DNA from 3 places in the Janthinobacterium sp. BJB446 genome. Region 2 is predicted to be linked to each of the others. Evidence: predicted binding sites of a transcription regulator. Region 2 holds the regulator's gene; each other region holds the start of a gene.
What was found. The regulator LexA, encoded in region 2, represses DNA repair genes until DNA is damaged. The targets are predictions, from matches to a motif close to ACTGTATNNNNATACAGT.
Positions count from the first base shown of each region.

Region 1: the regulator LexA is predicted to act here: its motif matches at 3,400-3,417, upstream of CSQ92_RS17280 (DNA topoisomerase IV subunit B).
Region 3: the regulator LexA is predicted to act here: its motif matches at 3,596-3,613, upstream of imuA (translesion DNA synthesis-associated protein ImuA).

Region 1 is NZ_PDZK01000002.1:341,028-348,789, reverse strand. Features, by position in the region: gene CSQ92_RS17285 (molecular chaperone HscC) at 1-1,324, opposite strand, end outside; gene CSQ92_RS17280 (DNA topoisomerase IV subunit B) at 1,324-3,321, opposite strand; gene kdpF (K(+)-transporting ATPase subunit F) at 3,784-3,873, shown strand; gene kdpA (potassium-transporting ATPase subunit KdpA) at 3,873-5,678, shown strand; gene kdpB (potassium-transporting ATPase subunit KdpB) at 5,688-7,762, shown strand, end outside.
Region 2 is NZ_PDZK01000001.1:3,113,279-3,121,040, reverse strand. Features, by position in the region: gene CSQ92_RS13800 (SPOR domain-containing protein) at 1-195, shown strand, start outside; gene CSQ92_RS13795 (CvpA family protein) at 213-701, shown strand; gene purF (amidophosphoribosyltransferase) at 741-2,264, shown strand; gene CSQ92_RS13785 (cystathionine gamma-synthase family protein) at 2,308-3,549, shown strand; gene lexA (transcriptional repressor LexA) at 3,616-4,251, opposite strand; gene rpsF (30S ribosomal protein S6) at 4,527-4,916, shown strand; gene priB (primosomal replication protein N) at 4,937-5,236, shown strand; gene rpsR (30S ribosomal protein S18) at 5,262-5,552, shown strand; gene rplI (50S ribosomal protein L9) at 5,580-6,035, shown strand; gene CSQ92_RS13755 (replicative DNA helicase) at 6,171-7,556, shown strand; gene CSQ92_RS13750 (DUF47 domain-containing protein) at 7,651-7,762, shown strand, end outside.
Region 3 is NZ_PDZK01000009.1:30,511-38,272, forward strand. Features, by position in the region: gene CSQ92_RS27775 (error-prone DNA polymerase) at 1-1,416, opposite strand, end outside; gene CSQ92_RS27780 (Y-family DNA polymerase) at 1,420-2,892, opposite strand; gene imuA (translesion DNA synthesis-associated protein ImuA) at 2,819-3,568, opposite strand; gene CSQ92_RS27790 (replication initiation protein) at 3,861-5,075, opposite strand; gene CSQ92_RS27795 (ParB N-terminal domain-containing protein) at 5,404-6,555, opposite strand; gene CSQ92_RS27800 (ParA family protein) at 6,552-7,748, opposite strand.

The DNA of each region.
Region 1 (7,762 bases), on a different contig from region 2:
CCTTTTTCGCGGGTATCGGGAAGCTGATCTTGCCGAGGAAGACGTTGTCGGCCACCAGGCGCGACTCGCCCTGGAAGATAGCCACGTTGATTTCCTTCTGGTTGTCGTGGATGGTGGTGATGTTTTCCGTGCGCGAGACGGGCACCACGGAATTGCGCTCGATGATGGGCAGGTAATGCCCGCCTTCATACTGGTTCGCGCCGACCTGGCGCGAAATGGAAATGCCCAGCGAGTACGGCGCCACGTCCGTCATGACCACTTCGTCGAGCGCCGCGTCGCGCATCTTGAGCCCCGCTTGCACGGCGGCGCCCAGCGCCACGGCTTCGTCCGGATCCAGGTGGATGGCGGGGAAGCGGCCGAACATGCGCGAGACGAGTTTGCGCACCAGCGGCATGCGCGTGGCGCCGCCGGCCAGCACTACTTCATTCAATTCCGCGGCGCGGATGGTGGCGTCGCGCAGCGCCCGTTCCACGGGCAGGCGCAGGCGGGCCAGCAGGGGCTCGCACAATTGCGCCAGTTTGTCTTCGCTGATCTCCCAGCTGTATTCCTTGTCCTGGTAGCGCGTGGCCATGCGCACGGATGGCTGGTCCGACAGCAGGCGCTTGACGCGCTCTGCCTCATCGCGCAGCAGCTGCTGCTGGCGCGGGTCGAACAGGCGGCTGCCGGCCGCATCGCGCAAGCCGCTGCCTTCCAAAAAGGCGTCGACCAGCACGGTGACGAAGTCTTCGCCGCCCAGAAAATTGTCGCCGGCCGAGGCGCGTACTTCCATCACGCCTTCGAACAGTTCCAGGATCGACACGTCGAAGGTGCCGCCACCCAGGTCGAAGACGAGGAATTTGCTTTCCTGTTCCTTGTCGCGGATGCCGTAGGCCAGCGCGGCGGCCGTCGGCTCGTTCAGCAGCCGCTCCACGCGCAAGCCCGCCAGCTGGCCGGCGATGCGCGTGGCCTTGCGCTGCGCATCGCTGAAATACGCGGGCACGGTGATGATGGCTTCCTCGACCTTGTGCCCCAAAAAGGCTTCGGCATCTTCCTTCAGCGCGCGCAGCACCATCGACGACAGCTCTTCCGGACGGAATTGCTGCGTGCCGAGGGTGATCTTCTTTTCACTGCCCATGTAGCGCTTGAAGACGGCCGCCGTCAGCTGCGGGTGCGTCTGCAGGCGCTCGCGCGCGGCGCGGCCCACCAGCACGGTGCCGTCGTCGTCGATGCTGACGCACGACGGCGTCAGGTGTTCACCGAGCGCATTCGGGATGATGGAAGCCTTGCCATCGCGCCAGATGGCGACCAGGCTGTTGGTGGTGCCCAGGTCGATACCGATGATCATCAGATATCCGCCTCCGCCTCATTGCCGTGTTCTTCGATCCAGGCGCGGCGTCCGGCCGCTTCGCCTTTGCCCATCAACATATTGAAGCGGGAGGCCGAGGCCATGTGGTCGACTTCACCGAGCGTGACGGGCAGCAGACGGCGCGTGTCCGGGTTCATCGTCGTTTCCCACAGCTGCTCGGCATTCATCTCGCCCAGGCCCTTGAAGCGCGAGATCGACCAGGCGCCCTGTTTCACGCCTTCCTTGCGCAGCTTGTCCTCGATGGCGAGCAGTTCGCCGTCGTCGAGCGCATAGATTTTCTGCATCGGCTTCTTGCCGCGCGCCGGCGCATCCACGCGGTACAAAGGCGGGCGGGCGATGCAGATGTGTCCCTTGTTGATCAGGGCCGGGAAGTGCTTGAAGAACAGCGTCAGCAGCAGTACCTGGATGTGCGAGCCGTCCACGTCCGCGTCGGACAGGATGCAGATCTTGCCGTAGCGCAGGCCGGACAGGTCGGGCGTATCGCCCACGCTGTGCGGATCGACACCGATGGCGACGGCAATGTCGTGGATCTCGTTATTCGCGAACAGACGGTCGCGGTCCGTTTCCCACGAGTTCAAGACCTTGCCGCGCAGGGGCAGGATCGCCTGGAATTCCTTGTCGCGCCCCATCTTGGCCGAACCGCCCGCCGAGTCGCCCTCGACGAGGAACAGTTCATTGCGCGCGATGTCCGACGATTCGCAATCGGTCAGCTTGCCGGGAAGGACGGCCACGCCCGAGGATTTTTTCTTTTCCACTTTTTGCAGCGAGCGCTGGCGCGACTGCGCCTGCTTGATCACAAGATCGGCCAGCTTCTTGCCGTAGTCGACGTGCTGGTTCAGCCACAGTTCCAGCGGCGGCTTGGTGAAGGTCGAGACGAGGCGTACGGCGTCGCGCGAGTTCAGGCGTTCCTTGATCTGGCCCTGGAATTGCGGGTCCAGCACCTTGGCCGACAGCACGAAGGAAGCGCGCGCGAACACGTCTTCGGGCAGCAGCTTCACGCCTTTCGGCAGCAGCGAGTGCATTTCGACGAAGTTCTTCACGGCGCCGAACAGGCCGTCGCGCAAGCCCGATTCGTGCGTGCCGCCATTCGAGGTGGGGATCAGGTTGACGTACGATTCGCGCACGATGGCGCCTTCTTCCGTCCACGCCACCACCCAGGCCGCGCCTTCGCCTTCGGCAAAGCCTTCCGAGTCCGGGCCCGCGTATTGCGCGCCTTCGAACAGGGGAATCAGGGTTTCGCCATTCGATACCTGCGCCAGCGTTTCGGTCAGGTAGCCGCGCAAGCCTTCCGCGTACTGCCAGGTTTGCGTGTCGCCCGTCTTCGCGTTGGTGAGCGTCACGGTGACGCCCGGCAGCAGCACGGCTTTCGAGCGCAGCAGGCGTTGCAGCTCCGTTTGCGAGATGTTGGGCGAATCAAAATATTTTGCGTCGGGCCAGGCCGTGACGCGCGTGCCCGACTTCTTGCCGTCGCGCGGGGCGGGGCGGGAATTCAAGGGCTCGATCACGTCGCCATTCGCAAACACCATGTGGTGCAAGCCGTTGCCGTCGCTTTCCTTGCGCCAGACGGTGATTTCCAAGCGCGTCGACAGCGCATTGGTGACGGACACGCCGACGCCGTGCAGACCGCCCGAGAACGCGTAGGCGCCGCCCGAACCCTTGTCGAACTTGCCGCCCGCGTGCAGCCGTGTAAACACGATTTCCACCGTCGGCACGCCTTCTTCCGGGTGCAGGCCGACGGGAATGCCGCGGCCATTGTCTTCGACGGTAATGCTGCCATCCGTGTTTTGCGTGACGGCGATATGCGTGCAATGACCGCCCAGCGCCTCGTCGGAGGCATTGTCGATCACTTCCTGAATGATGTGCAGCGGATTTTCAGTGCGGGTGTACATCCCCGGGCGCTGCTTGACGGGTTCCAGTCCTTTCAGGACACGGATGGATGATTCGCTGTAGTCGGATGCTGGTTTTTTAGTGGCCATACGTGTTCAAGCTAAGTAAAGACAGTGGTTGGAACGCCAGGCCAGGGCACTGCGGGCGCAATGACAGCGGCGGCGATAACTGTATGAATATACAGTATATCCCGTCCAGCGTCACTGGGGGAGGGCAGTGCGGCAGGCTTGGCGTCCTTGTGCGGACGCTCGCGCATTCTATCTTGATCGGCGGGCAATAGCGCTACTCCAAGGCAACAACAGTGCGCCGCGCGCGTGGTTTTGCGCCAATTGTGCTGGATTTTATGCGGTAAAGCCCCCGTTTTTACATCTTGTTTACAGCTGCCTCCCCAGTCTTTACGAATTTTTTAGACCCTTTTGGCTAATCTGCTCACTATCAAAACAAACCTGAATGAGGGTGGGAATGGATCTCGTGTATCTCGGCTTGATTGCCGTGTTTTTCGTCGTGGCGGCCGGCTTTGCCGTCGCCTGCGACAAATTAGGGAGCGTCAAATGAACGCGTTTTATGTGCTGGGCGCCGTCGTCTCGGCTGGCCTGCTCGTGTATTTGCTGGTGGCGCTGCTGAAGGCGGAGGAGCTGTGATGACGACGCAATCGATACTGTTATTGGTGGCTTTCCTGGCCGTGCTGCTGGCCGCCGGCTATCCGCTGGGTCTGTACATGGCCAGGGTGGCCGGCGATGGCCCCGTGCGCGGCCTGGGCTGGCTGCAAAAGCTGGAAAACCTGCTGTACCGCTGGTCCGGCCTTCCCGCCGACAAGGCCATGGGCTGGAAAAGCTATGCCATCGCCCTGATCGTCTTCAATACCGTGGGCGCCGTCTTCGTCTACGGCCTGCAGCGCCTGCAGGGCTTCCTGCCACTCAATCCGCAGGGACTGGGCGCCGTCAGCCCCGATTCCTCGTTCAATACCACCGTCAGCTTCGTCGCCAATACCAACTGGCAGGGCTACGGCGGCGAACAGACGATGAGCTACCTGACCCAGATGCTGGGCCTGGCGTGCCAGAACTTCTTTTCGGCGGCCACCGGCATCGCCGTGATCTTCGCGCTGGTACGCGGCTTCGCCTCGCGCTCGGGCAAGTCGATCGGCAATTTCTGGGTCGACCTGGTGCGCTCGACCCTGTACATTCTGCTGCCGCTGTCCCTGGCCCTGTCCGTCGTTTTCATGGGCGAAGGCATGATCCAGAATTTTTCCGCCTACAAGGAAGTGACCCTGCTCGACCACGTGGCGTATGAAACGCCGAAAGTGACGGCCGACGGCCAGCCCGTGCTGGATGCGGCCGGCAAGCCCGTGATGGAAGCGCAAGTGGCGACGACGCAGACGATCGCCATGGGCCCTGTCGCGTCGCAGGAGTCGATCAAGCTGCTGGGCACGAATGGCGGCGGCTTCTTCAACGCCAATTCCTCGCATCCGTATGAAAACCCCACCGTGCTGTCGAACTTCCTGCAGATGCTGGCCATCTTCATCATTCCCGCCGGCCTGTGCTTCACGTTCGGCCGCATGGCGGGCGACATGCGCCAGGGCTGGGCCGTGCTGGCCGCGATGACCCTGATCTTTGTCGTCATGACGGCCGGCGTGATGAGCGCCGAGCAGCAAGCCAATCCTGCCCTGCAGGCGCTGGGCGTGGACCAGCAGGCCAGCAGCCTGCAATCGGGTGGCAATATGGAAGGCAAGGAAACGCGCTTCGGCATCAGCTCCTCGACCCTGTTCGCGGCGGTGACGACGGCCGCTTCGTGCGGCGCCGTCAATTCCATGCACGACTCCTACATGCCCCTGGGTGGCATGGTGCCGCTGCTGCTGATGCAGTTCGGTGAAGTGATTTTCGGCGGCGTGGGCACGGGCCTGTACGGCATGCTGATGTTCGCCATCCTGGCCGTCTTCATCGCCGGCCTGATGATAGGCCGCACGCCCGAATATCTGGGCAAGAAAATCCAGGCCTATGAAATGAAGATGGTCTCGCTGGCCATCCTGGTCACGCCAGCCCTGGTCTTGACGGGCACGGCGATCGCCGTAATGGTCGAACCGGGCACGGTTGGCGTGGCCAATCCGGGCGCGCATGGCTTCTCGGAGATCCTGTACGCCTTCACGTCGGCGGCCAACAACAACGGCAGCGCGTTTGCCGGCCTGTCCGCCAACACGCCGTTCTACAACGTGATGCTGGCGATCGCCATGTGGTTCGGCCGCTTCGGCGTGATCGTGCCCGTGCTGGCGGTGGCCGGTTCGCTGGCGGCCAAGCAGCGCCTGTCGGCCAATGCCGGCACCATGCCCACGCACGGCCCCATGTTCATCGGCCTGCTGATCGGCGTTGTCGTGCTCGTCGGCGTATTGAACTACGTTCCCGCGCTGGCCCTGGGCCCGATCGTCGAACACCTGCAACTTTTCATCAAATAAGAGGCTACCATGTCACGCACAAGCCTGACTTTGTTCGATTCCGCACTGATCGGCCCCGCCGTCGTCGATGCGTTCAAAAAACTCGACCCCCGCACGCAGTGGCGCAGCCCCGTGATGTTCGTCGTCTACGTAGGCAGCATCATCACGACCTTGCTGGCCATCCAGGCCCTGAATGGCCAGGGCGAAGCGCCATTCGGCTTCATCGTCGCCGTCGCCGTGTGGCTGTGGTTTACCGTGCTGTTCGCGAATTTCGCCGAAGCGCTGGCCGAAGGCCGCAGCAAGGCGCAAGCCGCGTCCCTGCGCGCCCTCAAGCAAACGGTGATGGCAAAGAAAATGCAGACGCCGAAATACGGCACTTCCTGGCTGCCCACGCCGGCCACCGACCTGCGCAAGGGCATGACGGTGCTGGTGGAGGCGGGTGACGTCATTCCCGCCGACGGCGAAGTGACGGCCGGCGTGGCCTCCGTCGACGAGAGCGCCATCACGGGTGAATCGGCGCCCGTCATCCGCGAATCGGGCGGCGATTTTTCCGCCGTCACGGGCGGTACCCGCGTGCTGTCGGACTGGCTGCTGGTGCGCGTTTCCGTCAATCCTGGCGAAGCCTTCATCGACCGCATGATCGCCATGGTCGAAGGCGCCAAGCGCCAGAAGACGCCGAACGAGATCGCCCTGACGATTCTTCTTGTCGCCCTGTCGATCGTGTTCCTGATCGTCACCGTGACTTTACTGCCGTATTCGCTGTTTTCCGTGGCGGCGGCCGGCAGTGGCACGCCGGTGACCATCACCGTGCTGATCGCGCTGCTCGTGTGCCTGATTCCGACCACCATCGGCGGCCTGTTGTCCGCCATCGGCGTGGCCGGCATGAGCCGCATGATGCAGGCCAATGTGATCGCCACGTCGGGCCGCGCCGTGGAAGCGGCCGGCGACGTGGACGTGCTGCTGCTCGATAAAACGGGCACCATCACCCTGGGCAACCGCCAGGCTTCCAGCTTTGTGCCGGCGCCAGGCGTGACGGAGCAGCAGCTGGCCGATGCGGCGCAGCTGGCATCGCTGGCCGATGAAACGCCGGAAGGGCGCAGCATCGTCGTGCTGGCCAAGCAGAAGTTCAATATCCGCGAACGCGAGATGGCCAGCCTGCACGCCACCTTCGTGCCCTTCACGGCGCAAACGCGCATGAGCGGCGTGGATATCGCGGGCGAACAGCAGGTACGCCAGCTGCGCAAGGGCGCGGCCGACTCCATGAAGAAGTACGTGGAAGCGCTGGGCCAGCCGTATCCGACCGAGGTGGGGCGCGCCGTCGACGACATCGCCCGCCGCGGCAGCACGCCGCTGGTGGTGGTTGACGATGGCCGCGTCATGGGCGCCGTGGAGCTGAAGGATATCGTCAAGGGCGGCATCAAGGAGCGCTTCGCGGAATTGCGACGCATGGGCATCAAGACCGTCATGATCACGGGCGACAACAAGCTGACGGCAGCGGCGATTGCCGCCGAAGCGGGCGTGGACGATTTCCTCGCCGAAGCGACGCCGGAAGACAAGCTGAAACTCATCCGCAGCTACCAGGCCGAAGGCCGCCTGGTGGCGATGACGGGCGATGGCACCAACGATGCGCCGGCGCTGGCCCAGGCCGACGTGGCAGTGGCCATGAACTCGGGCACGCAGGCGGCAAAAGAAGCGGGCAATATGGTGGACCTGGATTCGAATCCCACCAAGCTGCTGGAAATCGTTGAAATCGGCAAGCAGATGCTGATGACGCGCGGTTCGCTGACGACGTTCTCGATCTCAAACGACATCGCCAAGTACTTCGCCATCATCCCGGCCGCCTTCGTGGGCACCTATCCGCAATTGAAGGCGCTCGACATCATGCACCTGGCCAGCCCGGCCTCGGCCATCATGTCGGCCGTGATCTTCAATGCATTGATCATCGTCGTGCTGATTCCGCTGGCGCTGAAAGGCGTGCAATACCGGGCCATCGGCGCGGCCAGCCTGTTGCGCCGCAACCTGCTGATCTACGGCCTGGGCGGCATCGTCCTGCCCTTCATCGGCATCAAGCTGATCGACATGCTGCTGTCCGCACTCAATTTAGT
Region 2 (7,762 bases):
ACGCAGGACAAGGTCGACGAATTGCAGGACAAGCTGCGCGAAGCGGGCATCAAGTCGTACACGCAAAAAGTCTCCAGCCCGGCGGGCGAGCGCATCCGCGTGCGCGTGGGCCCGTTCGGCAGCCGCGAAGACGCCGAAAAGACCCGCGCCAAGCTGCAAAAGCTGGGCCTGGGCGGCAGCCTGGTACCGGCGTGATGTTGCACTGAGCGCGCGTGACGATCTTCGATTACCTGGTGCTGTTCGTGCTGGTGACGTCCGTGCTGATCAGCATGATGCGTGGCCTGGTCAAGGAAATACTGTCATTGGTCAGCTGGATCGTGGCTTTCGTCATTGCCAACGCCTATGGCGCCACGCTGGCGAAATTCCTGCCGGAAGCCGTGCCGGGCGAAGCCATCCGTTTGTTGCTGGCTTTCGTGGTGCTGTTCATCGGCGTACGCATTTTGATGGGATTGCTGTCCATGACGGTCGACGCGCTCGTCAAGGTGACGGGCCTGAGCCTGGCCGACCGCACCCTGGGCAGCCTGTTTGGCGTGGCGCGGGGCCTTGTGATCGTGCTGACCGCCGTCATCTTGTGTGGCATGACGTCCATACCGCAGCAGCCATTCTGGAAAAACGCGCAGCTCAGCCCGCTCGCGGAGCAGGGCGCGCGCGCCATCAAGCCTTATCTGCCTGCCGCTTACGCGCAGCATGTGAAATTTTGAATTTTTTTTAAAATCAGTAGCACAGTTTAGGAGCACACCATGTGTGGCATCGTCGGCGTCGTTTCCCATCAACCTGTCAATCAATTGCTCTATGATGCATTGTTGCTCCTGCAACATCGCGGTCAGGACGCGGCAGGGATTGCGACCAATCACAGCAGTATGTTTTCCATGCACAAAGCCAATGGCCTCGTGCGTGACGTCTTCCGTACGCGCAACATGCGTTCGCTGCAAGGCACGACGGGCATCGGCCATTGCCGCTACCCGACGGCCGGTTCGTCGAGCGAAGAGGAAGCACAACCGTTCTATGTGAATGCGCCGTTCGGCATCACCCTGGCGCACAATGGCAACCTGACCAACTGGGAACAGTTGAAGCTGGAAATGTTCAAGAATGACCGCCGCCACATCAATACCGATTCCGATTCGGAAGTGCTGCTCAACGTGCTGGCGCATGAAATCCAAGAAGCGACGACGGGCCTGAACCTGGACCCGGAAGCCATCTTCAAGGCCGTTACCGTGCTGAACCGCCGCGTCAAGGGTGGTTACGCCGCCGTGGCGCAAATCGCCGGCGTGGGCTTGCTGGCCTTCCGCGATCCGCACGGCATCCGCCCGCTGTGCCTGGGCATCAATGAAACGGAGCAAGGTCCGGAATACCTGATCGCTTCCGAATCCGTGGCCCTGGAAGGCATGGGCTTCCGCTTCGTGCGCGACATCGGCCCCGGCGAAGCCGTCTTCATCGATGCTGACAAGCAATTGCACAGCGCCCAATGCGCCGACAATGCCAGCCTGAACCCGTGCGTGTTCGAATTCGTCTACCTGGCCCGTCCCGACTCCGTCATCGACGGTGCCTCCGTGTACGCCACGCGCCTGAAAATGGGCGAGTACCTGGCCGAGAAGATCCGCGCCGAATTGCCAGGCGTGCATATCGACGTGGTCATGCCGATTCCCGATTCCTCGCGTCCGGCCGCCATCCAGCTGGCCATGGCGCTGAACATCGAGTACCGCGAAGGCTTCATCAAGAACCGCTATATCGGCCGTACCTTCATCATGCCGGGCCAGGCGGCGCGCAAGAAATCCGTGCGCCAGAAGCTCAACGCGATCCCGTCCGAATTCAAGGACAAGGTCGTGCTGCTGGTCGACGATTCCATCGTGCGCGGCACCACCAGCCGTGAAATCGTGCAGATGGCGCGCGAAGCGGGCGCGACGAAAGTCATCTTCGCCTCGGCTGCGCCGCCGGTGATCTACCCGAACGTGTACGGCATCGACATGCCGACGCGCGACGAACTGATCGCCTATGGCCGCACGACGGAAGAAGTGTGCCGCGAAATCACGGCCGACTACCTAGTGTACCAGGACATCGGCGCGCTCAAGCAGGCCATCGCCGACGTCAACCCGGCCCTGACCAACTTCGAAGCGTCGTGCTTCGATGGCGTGTACGTGACGGGCGACGTGTCGCAGGAATACCTGGACCGCCTGGAATATGCGCGCCATCATCCGAAGGCGGCAGCGCCCGAAGATACGCCGCGTTCCCAGCTGAACCTGAACCTGGCGACAACAGAAGCGTAATTATCTTGCCCGGCTAGCGCCGGGCTTTTTTTGCTCCGCGATCATGAACGATAAAAAAAACTACGGCTTTACCACCACCATCCTGCATAACGACCGCCGCAAGGGCATCGAGCACGGTTCCCTGCACAAGCCCGTGCATACTTCCGTTGCCTTCGGCTACGGCGATGCGCGCCAGCTCGCTTCCGTATTCCAGGGCAAGGAGCCCGGCTTCCGCTACGGCCGCCAGGGCAATCCGACCGTTTCCGCGCTGGAAGACAAGGTCAACAAGATGGAAGACGGCGTCGCCACGCTGTGCTTCGCCACCGGCATGGGCGCCATCGGCGCCGTGGTGCAGGCGCTCTTGCGCGCGGGCGATCATGTCGTGTCGTCGGCCTTTTTGTTTGGCAACACCAACAGCCTGTGGCAAACGGTGACGGGGCAGGGCATCGGCGTGTCGTTCGTCGACGCCACGGACGTGGCCAACGTGGCCGCCGCCATCACGCCGCAAACGCGCATCGTGTTTGTGGAAACCATCGCCAATCCGCGCACGCAGATCGCCGATCTGGCGAAGATCGGCGCGTTGTGCAAGGAACGCGGCATTTTGTACATCGTCGACAATACGATGACGACGCCCTACCTGTTCCGCCCGAAAGCCGTGGGCGCGGGCCTGGTGGTCAATGCGCTGACAAAATCCATCGGCGGCCACGGCAATGCCCTGGGCGGCAGCTTGACGGACACGGGCGTGTTCGACTGGACGCAGTATCCGAACATTTTCGACAATTACAAGAAGGCGGCGCCGGCGCAGTGGGGCATCGCGCAAATCCGCGCCAAGGCCTTGCGCGATTTCGGCGCATCCCTGGGGCCGGAAGCGGCGCACCATATCGCCGTCGGCGCGGAAACCATGGCCTTGCGCATGGACCGCACCTGCTCGAACGCCCTGGCGCTGGCCACCATGCTGGCTGCCGACCCGCGGGTAGCGGCCGTGCATTACCCGGGCCTGGCCGCGCATCCGCAGCACGCGCTGGCGACGGATTTGTTCCGCAGCTATGGCTCGCTGTTCAGCTTTGAGCTGAAGGATGGCATCGATTGCTTCGATTTCCTCAATCGTCTCAATCTTGCCATTCCAGCGAGCAATCTCGGCGACACGCGCACCCTGGTCATTCCCGTCGCCCACACGATCTTTTACGAGATGGGCGCCGAGCGCCGCGCCAGCATGGGCATCGCCGAATCCCTGATCCGCGTGTCCGTCGGTATCGAGGATGAGGCGGACTTGCTCGAGGATTTCCGTAGCGCCCTGGACGCATAAAACGCCTGGGCAATAAAAAAGGGCCGCAACAGTCATGCTGTTGCGGCCCTTTTTACATGCGGAGGTTCAATGCCAGCTGCGCATCAAGCCTACCGCCAAACCTTCCAGGGCGAATTCATCTTCCGGCGATACGGTAATGACCTTGAAGTCGGGGTTTTCCGGCAGCAATTCGATGACGGAACCCGTTTTCTTGTAGCGCTTGACGGTGACTTCGTCGCCGATGCGGGCGACGACGATCTGGCCATTCTTGGCGCTATCGACCTTCTTGACGGCCAGTAAATCGCCATCCATGATGCCGGCGTCGCGCATGGACCAGCCGCGCACCTTCAGCAGGAAGTCGGGCTTGGCAGAAAACAGGGCGGGGTCCACGTTGTAGCTCGCTTCCAGGTTTTCCTGTGCCAGAATGGGCGAGCCTGCCGCCACCCGGCCGATCAGGGGCAGCGACATCAGCAGCGCTGCCGGCACTTTCGATGGCAGGGCTTCAGCGGCCGCGCCGATCAGGCGGATGCCGCGCGAGGTGCCGGGAGAAATCTCGATCGCGCCCTTGCGGGCCAGGGCCTGCAAATGCTCTTCGGCCGCATTGGCCGATTTGAAACCCAGTTCATTGGCGATTTCGGCACGGGTGGGAGGAAAGCCCGTGTTTTCAATCGCGTCCTTGATCAGGTTCAGGATTTGTTCTTGTCGTGCTGTCAGCTTGATCATGAGCGGTGGGTGCATACTAAAATGCTGTCTATATGAACAGTCTGTATTTTTGTACAGTATCGCCCACTATGCAAGGGGATTTCCGTGTTTTAGGCGAATTTCGCAAGAAATACTTGTCCAGGGGCGGAAAGCACGGTGGCGCGCGGGCTTTTCGGGCGCTGGTGGAAGGAATGATTGAAACGTTTGCAAAAGGCGGTTATAATCTTCGGCTGACCTTCCCACACCCGTCTTGACGCCGGGGTGGGCGATTATCAATCCGACCTGAAGGAGTTTGCATGCGTCATTATGAAATAGTCTTTATCGTCCATCCGGACCAAAGCGAGCAAGTGCCCGCGATGATCGAACGCTACAAAGCCAGCGTAACCACCCGCGGCGGTTCGGTTCACCGCGTGGAAGATTGGGGCCGCCGTCAAATGGCTTACTCGATCCAAAAGCTGCCTAAAGCACACTACATCTGCCTGAACATCGAATGCGACAACGAGACCCTGGTCGAGTTGGAAACAGCATTCAAATTCAATGATGCCGTGTTGCGTCACCTGACCGTTAAAATGAAGAAAGCTGAAACAGCTCCTTCGCCGATGATGAAATCGGTACAACGCGAAGACGCGGCCAAAAGCCACCGCACCGAAGCACCAGCAGCCGCTCCAGCCGCAGCAGCAGCTTAATTCTTGACCAGGATCGTGCGCTGAACCAGCTACAAGTAACCGCCATCATTGCCGAGCGCGAAATATTGCGCTATACCCCGGCAGGGCTGCCGATTGTGAATGCAGTATTGCAACACAGTTCGCAGCAGATGGAAGCAGGGATTGCCCGTTTGACCGAGTTTGATGTTGCCGCGCTAGCCGCTGGCGAAATTTCAGGCAGGTTCAGTCAGGCAAGCTTGGGCGGGGTATATCAGTTCACGGGTTTCCTGGCCAGGAAGAGCCGCAACAGCAAGAGTTTGGTGTTTCACATCATTGATTTTAGTGCAGTCAATTCTGACTAGCGCATTTTAGATACAGGAGCCTGACATGGCATTCGGTAAAAAGTTCGACAAAAATAAGCTCAAGCTTAAAGAAAAACGCAAACAGCAAAACCCGTTGTTCAAACGCAAGAAGTTCTGCCGCTTCACCGCAGCTCACGTTGAGCAAGTCGACTACAAAGACGTCGACACGCTGAAAGACTTCGTCCAAGAAAACGGCAAGATCATGCCAGCACGCCTGACCGGTACCAAAGCGCACTACCAGCGCCAAGTTGACACCGCAATCAAGCGCGCTCGCTTCCTCGCGCTGCTGCCATACACCGATCTGCACCACGCTTAATCGGTCAGATATTCCTGGAGAAGAACTATGCAAATCATTCTGTTAGAAAAAGTTGTTAACGTCGGTAACCTCGGCGAAGTCGTCAAAGTCAAAGACGGTTACGCACGTAACTTCCTGATCCCGCAACGCCTGGCACGTCGTGCTACGGCAACCGCTGTGGCTGAATTCGAAGTCAAGCGCGCCGAACTGGAAAAAGCTGCTGCCGCCAAACTGGCCGCATCGCAAGCCCAGGGCGAAAAACTGAGCGGCCTGACCGTTCAAGTTGCTCAAAAAGCTGGTGTTGATGGCCGTCTGTTCGGTTCCGTCACCAACTTCGACATCGCTGAAGCGCTGACCAAGCAAGGTTTTGCTGTTGAAAAAGCACAAATCCGCATGCCTACCGGCCCGCTGAAGATCGTTGGCGAGCACAACGTTTCGGTTGCTCTGCACACCGACGTGGTCGTGGAAGTTGTTATCGCTGTCGTACCAGACGCGAACGCGTAATCGTCTGCGGGCCTGGCCCGCAAGCGTTGCCGCACTATGAAAAGCCGGGTTCGCCCGGCTTTTTTGTGGCCTTTTTTTCGCTCAATTTCAGCCCTTTATTTTTGCCAGCACGCCGAAGCGGGTATAATTCGCGCCATGAACGCCCCCTCTGATCCGCAACTGGATTCCCTCCGTATTCCGCCGCATTCGATCGAAGCAGAACAATCCGTCATTGGTGGTCTGCTGCGCGACAATGCCGCGTATGACCGCATCGCCGACTTCATGCATGCGGAGGATTTCTATCGCTATGACCATCGCATCATCTTCGAGCAAATCGTCAAGATGGTTAACGCTTCCAAGCCAGCCGATGTCATTACTGTTTTTGAAACCCTGACCCAGCTCGGCAAGGCCGATGATGTGGGCGGACTCGCTTACCTGAACGCCATGGCGCAAAACACGCCATCGGCCGCGAACATCCGGCGCTACGCCGAGATCGTGCGCGACCGCGGCGTGCTGCGCAAGCTCATCACCGTCGCCGACGATATCTCCGGCACGGCCTTCAGCCCGCAAGGCAAGGAAGTCAAGCAGATGCTTGACGAGGCCGAATCGAAGATTTTCGCCATCGCCGAAGAAGGCGCGCGCGGCGCCCAGGGCTGGACCGCCATCCAGCCCCTGCTGACGCAAGTGGTCGAGCGCATCGACGAACTGTACAGCCGCGACAACCAGAGTGAAATCACGGGCGTGCCCACCGGTTTCATCGACCTCGACCGCATGACCTCCGGTCTGCAGCCGGGCGACCTGGTGATCGTGGCGGGCCGTCCGTCGATGGGCAAGACGGCGTTTTCCGTCAACATCGGCGAAAACGTGGCCATCGACAGCGGCTTGCCCGTGGCCGTGTTCTCGATGGAGATGGGCGGCGCCCAACTGGCCATGCGTATGCTCGGCTCCGTCGGACAGCTGGACCAGCACCGCCTGCGCACGGGCCGCCTGAACGACGAGGACTGGCCGCGCCTGACGAATGCGATCCAGAAGATGAACGACGCGCAGTTGTACATCGATGAAACGCCGGCGCTCAACTCGATCGAATTGCGCGCCCGCTCGCGCCGCCTGTCGCGTCAATGCGGCAAGCTGGGCCTGATCATCGTCGATTACTTGCAGCTGATGTCGGCCAATACGCCGGGCGACAACCGCGCCACGGAGATTTCCGAGATTTCGCGGGGCTTGAAAGGCCTGGCGAAAGAACTCGGCTGCCCCGTGATCGCGCTGTCCCAGCTGAACCGCTCGCTGGAGCAACGCCCGAACAAACGTCCTGTCATGTCCGACTTGCGCGAATCGGGCGCTATTGAGCAGGATGCCGACGTGATCCTGTTCATTTACCGCGACGAGGTGTATAACCCCGACTCGCCAGACAAGGGAACGGCCGAAATCATCATCGGTAAACAACGTAACGGTCCAATCGGCAGCATCCGCCTCACCTTCATGGGGCAGTACACCAAATTTGGCAATTACAGTGGTGGCCTGGCGCTTTACCAAGGCGACTAACACAGCAGCACTGATATTCCATTGGCCGCCCCTTCATCAAAAGGGGCGGCTTTCTGTAGTAAATAACACGACTCAATGCTTAACGGAGAATGACATGTTTGGACGCTTGATGCCCACTGAGGGCAAGTTTTTTGAATTGTTTAACCAGCACGCGGAACTGTGCGTCAAGGGCGCCAAAGAGATGCTCGGCCTGATGACCAATTTCG
Region 3 (7,762 bases), on a different contig from region 2:
GCAGCTGTGCATGCGCTCCGCCAGTTCGGCCCGTCCTCCCCATCCGTGGTTGGCCTTGGCCACCTTGTCGACAATGGAAAGATCAACGCCGAGCGCAGTGCCCACGTCACGCAACACGCTCTTCGGGCGATAGCTGATGACAACGGCCGTGAGTGCAGCGCGAGTGCGGCCGTATTTTTGATAGATATACTGGATCACCTCCTCACGGCGCTGGTGCTCGAAGTCCACGTCAATGTCGGGAGGTTCGTTACGTTCCTTGGAAATAAATCGTTCGAACAGCAGGGTGCCACGCGATGGATCGACCTCGGTCACGCCCAAGCAGTAGCACACTGCGCTGTTGGCCGCCGAACCCCGTCCCTGGCACAAAATCCTGTTGGCCCGTGCGAAGCGCACGATATCGTAGACCGTGAGAAAGTAGCTCTCGTAGGACATCTCAGCAATCAATTCGAGCTCCCGCTCGATGAGAGACTGGACGTTGGCCGGCACGCCCGCGGGATACCGCCAGTGGGCGCCGAGGTAAGCCTGCTGCCGCAAATAACCGTTTGGCGTCATCCCCTCTGGCACAATCTCCACCGGGTATTCGTAACGCAACTCGTCGAGCGAAAACGTACACAGATTTGCGACGCGGACCGTCTCCTCGAGCGCGGCGCGCGAGTAAAGATTCCCCAGCCGGACCCTGGAGCGCAGGTGCTGCTCGGCGTTGGACGCCAGCCGATAGCCACAGTGTGCAACAGGCACACCATGGCGGATCGCGGTCATGGTGTCCTGCAGAGGCTTGGCCGAGCGCACATGCATCACGACGTCGCCGGTAGCCACCACGGGCAAGTCGAACTGCGCAGCGACAGCAGCGACGATGTCCTTGTGTTCCTGGTCGCGTGATCGGAAGTGCAAGGTCAGTGCGATTCGCGCACGACCAGCGGCACATTGCAACAGCCAGGCCCCCTGCCGCTCGATAACTTCGAGTCCCGCTCCATAGTGTGGCAGCAGTATCAGCTGACAATCGGGCATACCACGCAACGCCGCCAAGTCAGGCGGCGGCGCCGCGATATCGCGAGGCCGCACAAGATACTCTCCCTTTTTCGCGCGCCTGCGGGCGACGGTGATCAGCTCGCACAAGTTGCCATAGCCGTTCCGATTCATGGCCAAGATTAGGAGGGAGAAGGGCGGGGTGCCATCCTCCGGCGTCACCAGCATCTGGCTCCCGATCAGCAACTTGAGGCCGGCCTCTTTAGCGGCGAGATGTGCCTTCACCACACCGGCCACCGTGCATTCGTCGGTGATAGCCAGAGCGTGATAGCCCAGACCAGCGGCGCGCTGCACCAGCTGCTCTGGCGCGGACGAGCCATGCAAAAACGTAAAATGGCTCACGCATTGCAATTCGGCATAGGAGGGGAGGGCGGTCGCCATGGCACGCATCGGTCAGGCGTAAAGCCCATGCAGAAACCAGCGACTATCCGCGGTGCGCTCAAGGTAAATCCAGTAACACGTCGCATCGGTACCTTGCGCCACATAGTAGTCGCGCGCGACCGACTTCGCATCCCACCAGCCGGCCTCAAGTCGCTCAGGTCCGCGTATCAACCTGAGAGGGCTCAAATAAAACGGCCGTTCGTCGCGCGTCAGCAGCTGTATCGGCTTGGGCAGCACAAAACACGGACGATCCAATACCAATTCATCTACAGTGGAAGAGGCCATTTTTGCCGTGGCCGGCCCCCAGCTGTTGCACTGCTCGGGCCGATGGTCGGGAGACGCCACCGGCACCAAAACGTTTTCCGGACCTAGTCTCGCGGACAACAGTTCCAACAGACGAGTGAAATCAGCCGGCGAGCCGCCCGGTTCCGGAAACAGCTGATCGGTCAGCGGCTGCCTCGGTTCGAGCTGCACCACCTCCAGTCGCAGACCAATGACCGGCGCGCTCAATTCTGTCTTGGCCAGGCGCTCCCGCAACAGCCGCAACAAATGCGTCTCTTTCCACGCCGGCTCGGCCAAGGAAATTTCGACAGGCGTCGGCGGCACTGCAGAACGGCCGCGCTCGTGCTCCAGCTGCAGTCTAAAAGTAATAACGGCCAGCTGGCGTGCAGCAAGCCAGCCTGTGAGCTGCAAGATCAAGGTCGTGGCGCCATGCATCAACGCTTCCGCATGCTCGATTCGATCGAAGGTTTCGATATGGGCGAAGAATTGCGCCGGCACCGATATCCAGCGATGCATCTCTTCAATATCGCCGTACGCACGATCGAGGGCATGCAAGAGCTGTTTGCTCGTCCGCCGTAGCAGTCCAGCCCTCGGCAATTTCCGCACATCGCTCAGCGTACTGGCGCCGATACCATCGAACCAGGTAAGGAATGGCGCGGCGGATGGAACAAGTGAACAGGGTAACCCGTCGAGGCGGAAAGCCAGAGTTGCGGATTGCAGGCACCTTCTACGCGGAGAATGCCGTCCACTCTTTACGTGAGCAAGCAGCCAGGCACCTTCCGCCGTCGGCGCCGCACCCAACCGCCCGGTAAATCCGAGGAGGCGGATACTATCGCGTACGCGCCGACACAATGCAAGCGGACCACCAAACAACGCAAGACTCGCACCGACATCAAGCAACAGGCTGAAATCATCAGTAAACGCAACCTCGGGCGTGAACTGCAGCATGGCCATCGCGATGGAATCGAGCGCTCGCGATTCCTTTTCTATCTCACGATCCAAAATGATCGCACCAGGTGCAATGGTCTCCACGCCGCCAGACCGCATGCCAATTCGCACGCCGGCATCGATCGCCTCTGTCGAAGCGACCAGCACTTTTCCACCATCCACGACCACATAAGAGCCTGACTCAGACCAAGACGGGCGGAGCGTTTCGAGCGGTAACAGCGGCAGGTATAAAGTTAATAGCAGGGGCGTTTTCATGATGCACGGGGTGACGACCAGTAGGCATATCAGCAAGCGGAATAAACAAGGTTTTATCGGAAACAGGACCACGTCGCTTTAAAACCTCAACGTGGACACCACCCATCGCTGGTCGAACTCCCAGCCGAAGGGACGCGGGCGAGGCTTCACTTGCGCACGCCATAGGACGAATCAACCAGAACCATGTTTCTGCACCCTGGGCGGCCAAATTCAAGCGCCGCAACGAGTCGGAGCGGATATGGTTCTGCCAAAACACGACAGCACCACAACTACCATTTTTAAGTATTTGTTCCGTCGTCCAAAGAGCATCCCCAGTGCTGGGGGCCCGAACCCATAGCAATCGACCGACATCGATGCCCCATATCTTGAATGCAAGCGAATGCGGAATATAAGGAGGCTGAACCATTACAATTCTTTGCTTATCCGACAACTTCGCAAGCAATGGCTTAAGCAGTTGCAACTCACCAATACCTGATTGCTGAACAAGCAACTCAATAAGCGACGAACGTGGCCAGCCAGCACCAGGCAATTCTCCATCCAGCGACGAATATCCGGACGAACAGCTGACATCGTGTGACACTGCCAGCTCACTTGCACGCCAGACGTGAGAAATCACCAGCGGATCAGTGACCTCCGTGGATAATTCAGAGCAAACTTGAGAACAGAGCAAAGCCATGAGAAAGCACAATCTTTATCAACGAATACTGTATGGATGTACAGTGTATGCTCGATTGTTTGATTGTGCAAGAGCCGGCTTCAGCTAAAAAAACCCGCTGAACAAAAAAGCTCTTGAGCCTGCCTTCGCGCGCGGGCGTCCCCGCTTGCTTGCGCCCCGACGGAACCCCCGTCGCCACGCCCGGCTAACTTGGAAACCCATAAATTCAACATCCTAAAAACCAACACCAACAGCACGCAACCGACTACATGCTGCAAGCACCACCAGCCCCAAGATCACGATCCTGAAAAAATTATCCGTCCTCGACCTGCTGCCCACCATCAGAAACAACAGCAATCTGACCAGCCACACCATAAATACCCGCAAGCGGAACAAGTTGCAAAAAAGCAACCCCCACTGCAGGTACCTGATGTGTAGCAAACTTAACATCCGCCAGGGCTGCGCCGGCGCTCGGTGCAGCCGGCGTTTTCAGAACCTGTCGGGCTTGTTCAACAAGCGTTTTGTAGGTGGCCACCGTCTGCCGGGTTACGCCGGCGATGCGTCCGATCGCGATCTGGGTAAGACTCTCTCCGCGTTGTAGCAAAAGCCTGCAGGCGGCGCGGATCCTGTCCGCTGTACTCTTCTGCCGTTCGCAGTGAGTGCGTTCTGCAGCCAGGCTTTGGCGCGCCGGAAGCGGCAGGTCCGGGTCGAGCTGCATGATGCCGCGCTTGCAGCGGCCACTGCCCGTGTAGTTAGTCCACGTCCAACGCGCAATCGAGCGTATCGTTGCCTTCAGCGACGATACAGGCAGATCCTGGGCAAAGCCTTGCTGCGTGAATCTATTCAAGTCGTGGGCTTTGGCATCAAGCCAGCGTACGAAACTGTCGTAGTTTCCCTTCTCACGCTCACGATTGACGATGGAATAAGCATAGTGGCGCAAATGCTCGAAGAGCAGACAGTGGCGGGAGTGTGCAATGTCGTCGACCTTGACTCTCTTTGCCCAAGGAGCTGCCACGGCCAGGTCGACGTAGTCGGCCAGGGCGCCCAGCTCATACACTGAGTTGTGTAACTCTTCGGTCGACCACCATGGATGTCCTGGCGTCTTGGCCACCGGTCCTGAGTGGAAATTGGGATCTGCGCGCAGCGCTATCGAGAATGCTGCGTAGACGGCCTTCATGAATGCAATAGGCTTGTCGCGCGCGGCCTCGGTCGTGCACACCGGGGTAATCGCATAATACAGGTGGCTATTTCCGGAAGCGCGATTTCGCACGATCAGGTTTGGCGCAGGCAGGCCTGCATCTTCCCATATCATGGAATTTGCATGGTCGAGGTCAAAGATCAGCCAGCTGACAAGACCAGGCCGATTGATTTGCATATACGGATAACGTACCGCGAACTCACGTGGGCGAGTGCGGGTCGCCGTTTTGTTGTCGCTGCACCGCGGAATATAGGCCGCCTCTTGCAGCACCCGGTGCAGGGCGGTACCTTGCTCGAAATATCGAGCATCGGGCTCAGCGACGCTATTCACCTTTTGCTCCCAGGGAGCAGCAAAACGGTGCCAGCTTGTAGCACAAGCCCGGTACATAGTTCGAATTTTAGGGCGAGCAGATACTCACCTCGGCCATGATTCTTCATGGGAGCTCCAATTGCCAAGTGACAGGCGTAAAAAATCCCTTGCACTGACTTGAGCACCGAACTAGAATCACGGCTGAAGAGTACGTGATTCATGTTTTGGCACTGCCAGAGCATTAGCAGAGGCCCGGTTCCCGCCGGGCCTTTTGCTTTTCAGGGCATCAAATTGTTAGCGTTTCAGATTAGCTCGTCATCGCAGTCCTTATATTTCGTTGATTGACCGGTTATTTCTTGTTGCCATCAGCCAAGACTTGTAGCGCCTTGGTAATTTCGTTCATGGCCAGTTCGGCATCCACATCGCTGGTAAATTCAAGACGCAGCACTTTTTTGGCCTGATGGACCTTGCAATAAGTTGCACGCCCCGAGCGTACGGTCACCGGCGCCGGCGCTGCGCGCGGCGTAATCGCAGGCCGAGCTGACCTGGTCGCCATCGCCACTGCCTCTGACTGGGAGGATGTACCACTGACAATCGATTCAATCGCTGCCATGACCCCTTCGGTGTGGCCCTTGGCATGGAGCGCAGCCAACTCGGCGGCCGCATTGCGGCCGAGCTTATCCTGCTGTGCGTCGAGCAGCGGTATCGCCGCAGCCGGCAATTCGCCGAACACCATCAGATTGGCAACTGTAGTTCGAGGCACGCCGGCATGCTTTGCGACATCGGCAATGGTCAGCTTTGGATCTTCGTCCAGCAGTTTCTTGAAGCCTACATACTTCGCATAATCCGGCAGAGTGTTGTGAAGCAAGTTCGCGTAGAAAGCATCACGGTCAGCGTGTTCGTCGTCCGACAGATCCAGTACGGCAGGGATTGTTGCGCGGCCACGGTCTACAAAAAAATCAAACCGGTTATGTCCGGACACCACCTCATACCAGCCATCCCGGGCAGGGCGCAGCGTCACGGGCGTGACCAGCTTGTTGCTATCGAGGTTGGCGTACAGCGCTTCCCTTTCCGCATTGGTCAGCTGTCGCTGGCGCCCAGGAATCTTGCGGATGCGGGCCACTGGTGCCTCGAAGGGCACACCCGCACTGCGGGCCGCCTCGTCAAGCGCGGCTTTAAGCGACTCGACTTCGGCCTGGCTTGCTTCCTGCAGTTGCGCAAGGCGCACGCGAAGCTCAGCGGACTCGGCCTCTGAACCGCCATCAGCCTGTTTGGCCAGCGCCTCCTCGAGCTGCCGCTGCAGTTCATCAATCTTGGCCTGGTACTTCAGTGCATCAAGGCGGAAAGCGCCGAGTTGGCCGGGCATGGTCACATTGCGCTGGCTGGCAATCGGCGTAGGGGGATTCTCGCTGACATTGCGTTCCAGATTGGCCGTCTGACCAAGCAGTCGCGCCGCCAGCTTATTGACGCGCGGCGGGCGTTTGTCGTCTTTGGTACTCATACTGCTTCCTTCGTTTCGCGGTGCGCCCAGCAAGTTTGCAGGGAAACGTCGAGTTCCGCCACGACGGCATTGAACGCCTCAATAGCACGGTTATAGGTGCGCTGACTGCCGTCATAGCTCTCGAGATCGTAAATAGTCTTGAATTCCGCGTAAGCATTTTTCACCAGATCGGTCTCCGGAATCTCAGCCGTTCCTAGCAGTTCCGGATAGGTCTGCTTGATCCACGTCTTGACGATATCGGTCATCGACACTGAAGACTTCACCTTCGACAGCACGATCTTGATGAACTCGAATTCCTTGTCGATGTCCTTGCCTTCCCGCATCGAGTTGAACAACTCGGAAAACTGCCGGAAGAATTGCGTTGACGATGCGTAGTCCAGCGTTTCCGGGGGCAGGGGGATGATCATGCCGTCTGCAGCCATGAAGCTGGCCAGCGCCAGGTACGACAAGGTAGGAGGCGTGTCAATAATAATTACGTCATATTTTTCACGCAACGGCTGCATGGCCTTGTTCAAGACGTCCCAGAACTGAAAATTCGGATCGCCGGCTTGCTTGTTCGGCAAGTAATAGTCGGCGCCAAACAGATCCGGCGACGATGGAATCAAATCAATACCGTCCCAGTAGCTGGGTAGTGCCGCATAGAGAAGATCTTCCTTGTCACCATAGACGACCGGCATGACCGTCATATCCTCGTTCACCTCCGCATCTGGCACAAATCCCATCAAGGTGGTAGTCGATGCCTGCGGATCTAGATCGACCAAACAAACGTCATGTCCCATCAAGGTCAGCCCCTGCGCCACCGCAACCGTAGTGGTAGTTTTGCCCACGCCGCCCTTGAAGTTGCCACAGCAGACGACAAGACCCAGGGTGCCGGCAGGGCGCCGCTTGTGCGGGCCGATCTGCCGCACGATGGCTCGCGCTTCGGCCAGGGTGAACATGCGGCTGCGGCCGTTACCCTTCAGCTGACCAGCTGGTATGATTCCCTTGCTGCAGAGATGATTGAGCTTCGTGCGCTCGATATGGCACATTTGTGCCAGTCGTGTACCCGATATCATGGGTGACGTTTTCCGTGGCCATGGTGCCAACAGATCGTCACGCAGCTGCAGCAGGGTCGCCTCCGCGCGATCGGCGATGCGGATCAACCCGTCGATATCGACGACGTTTCGTGCAGGCAGAATTCGTTTGGCGGACATGCGCTTACCTCGGT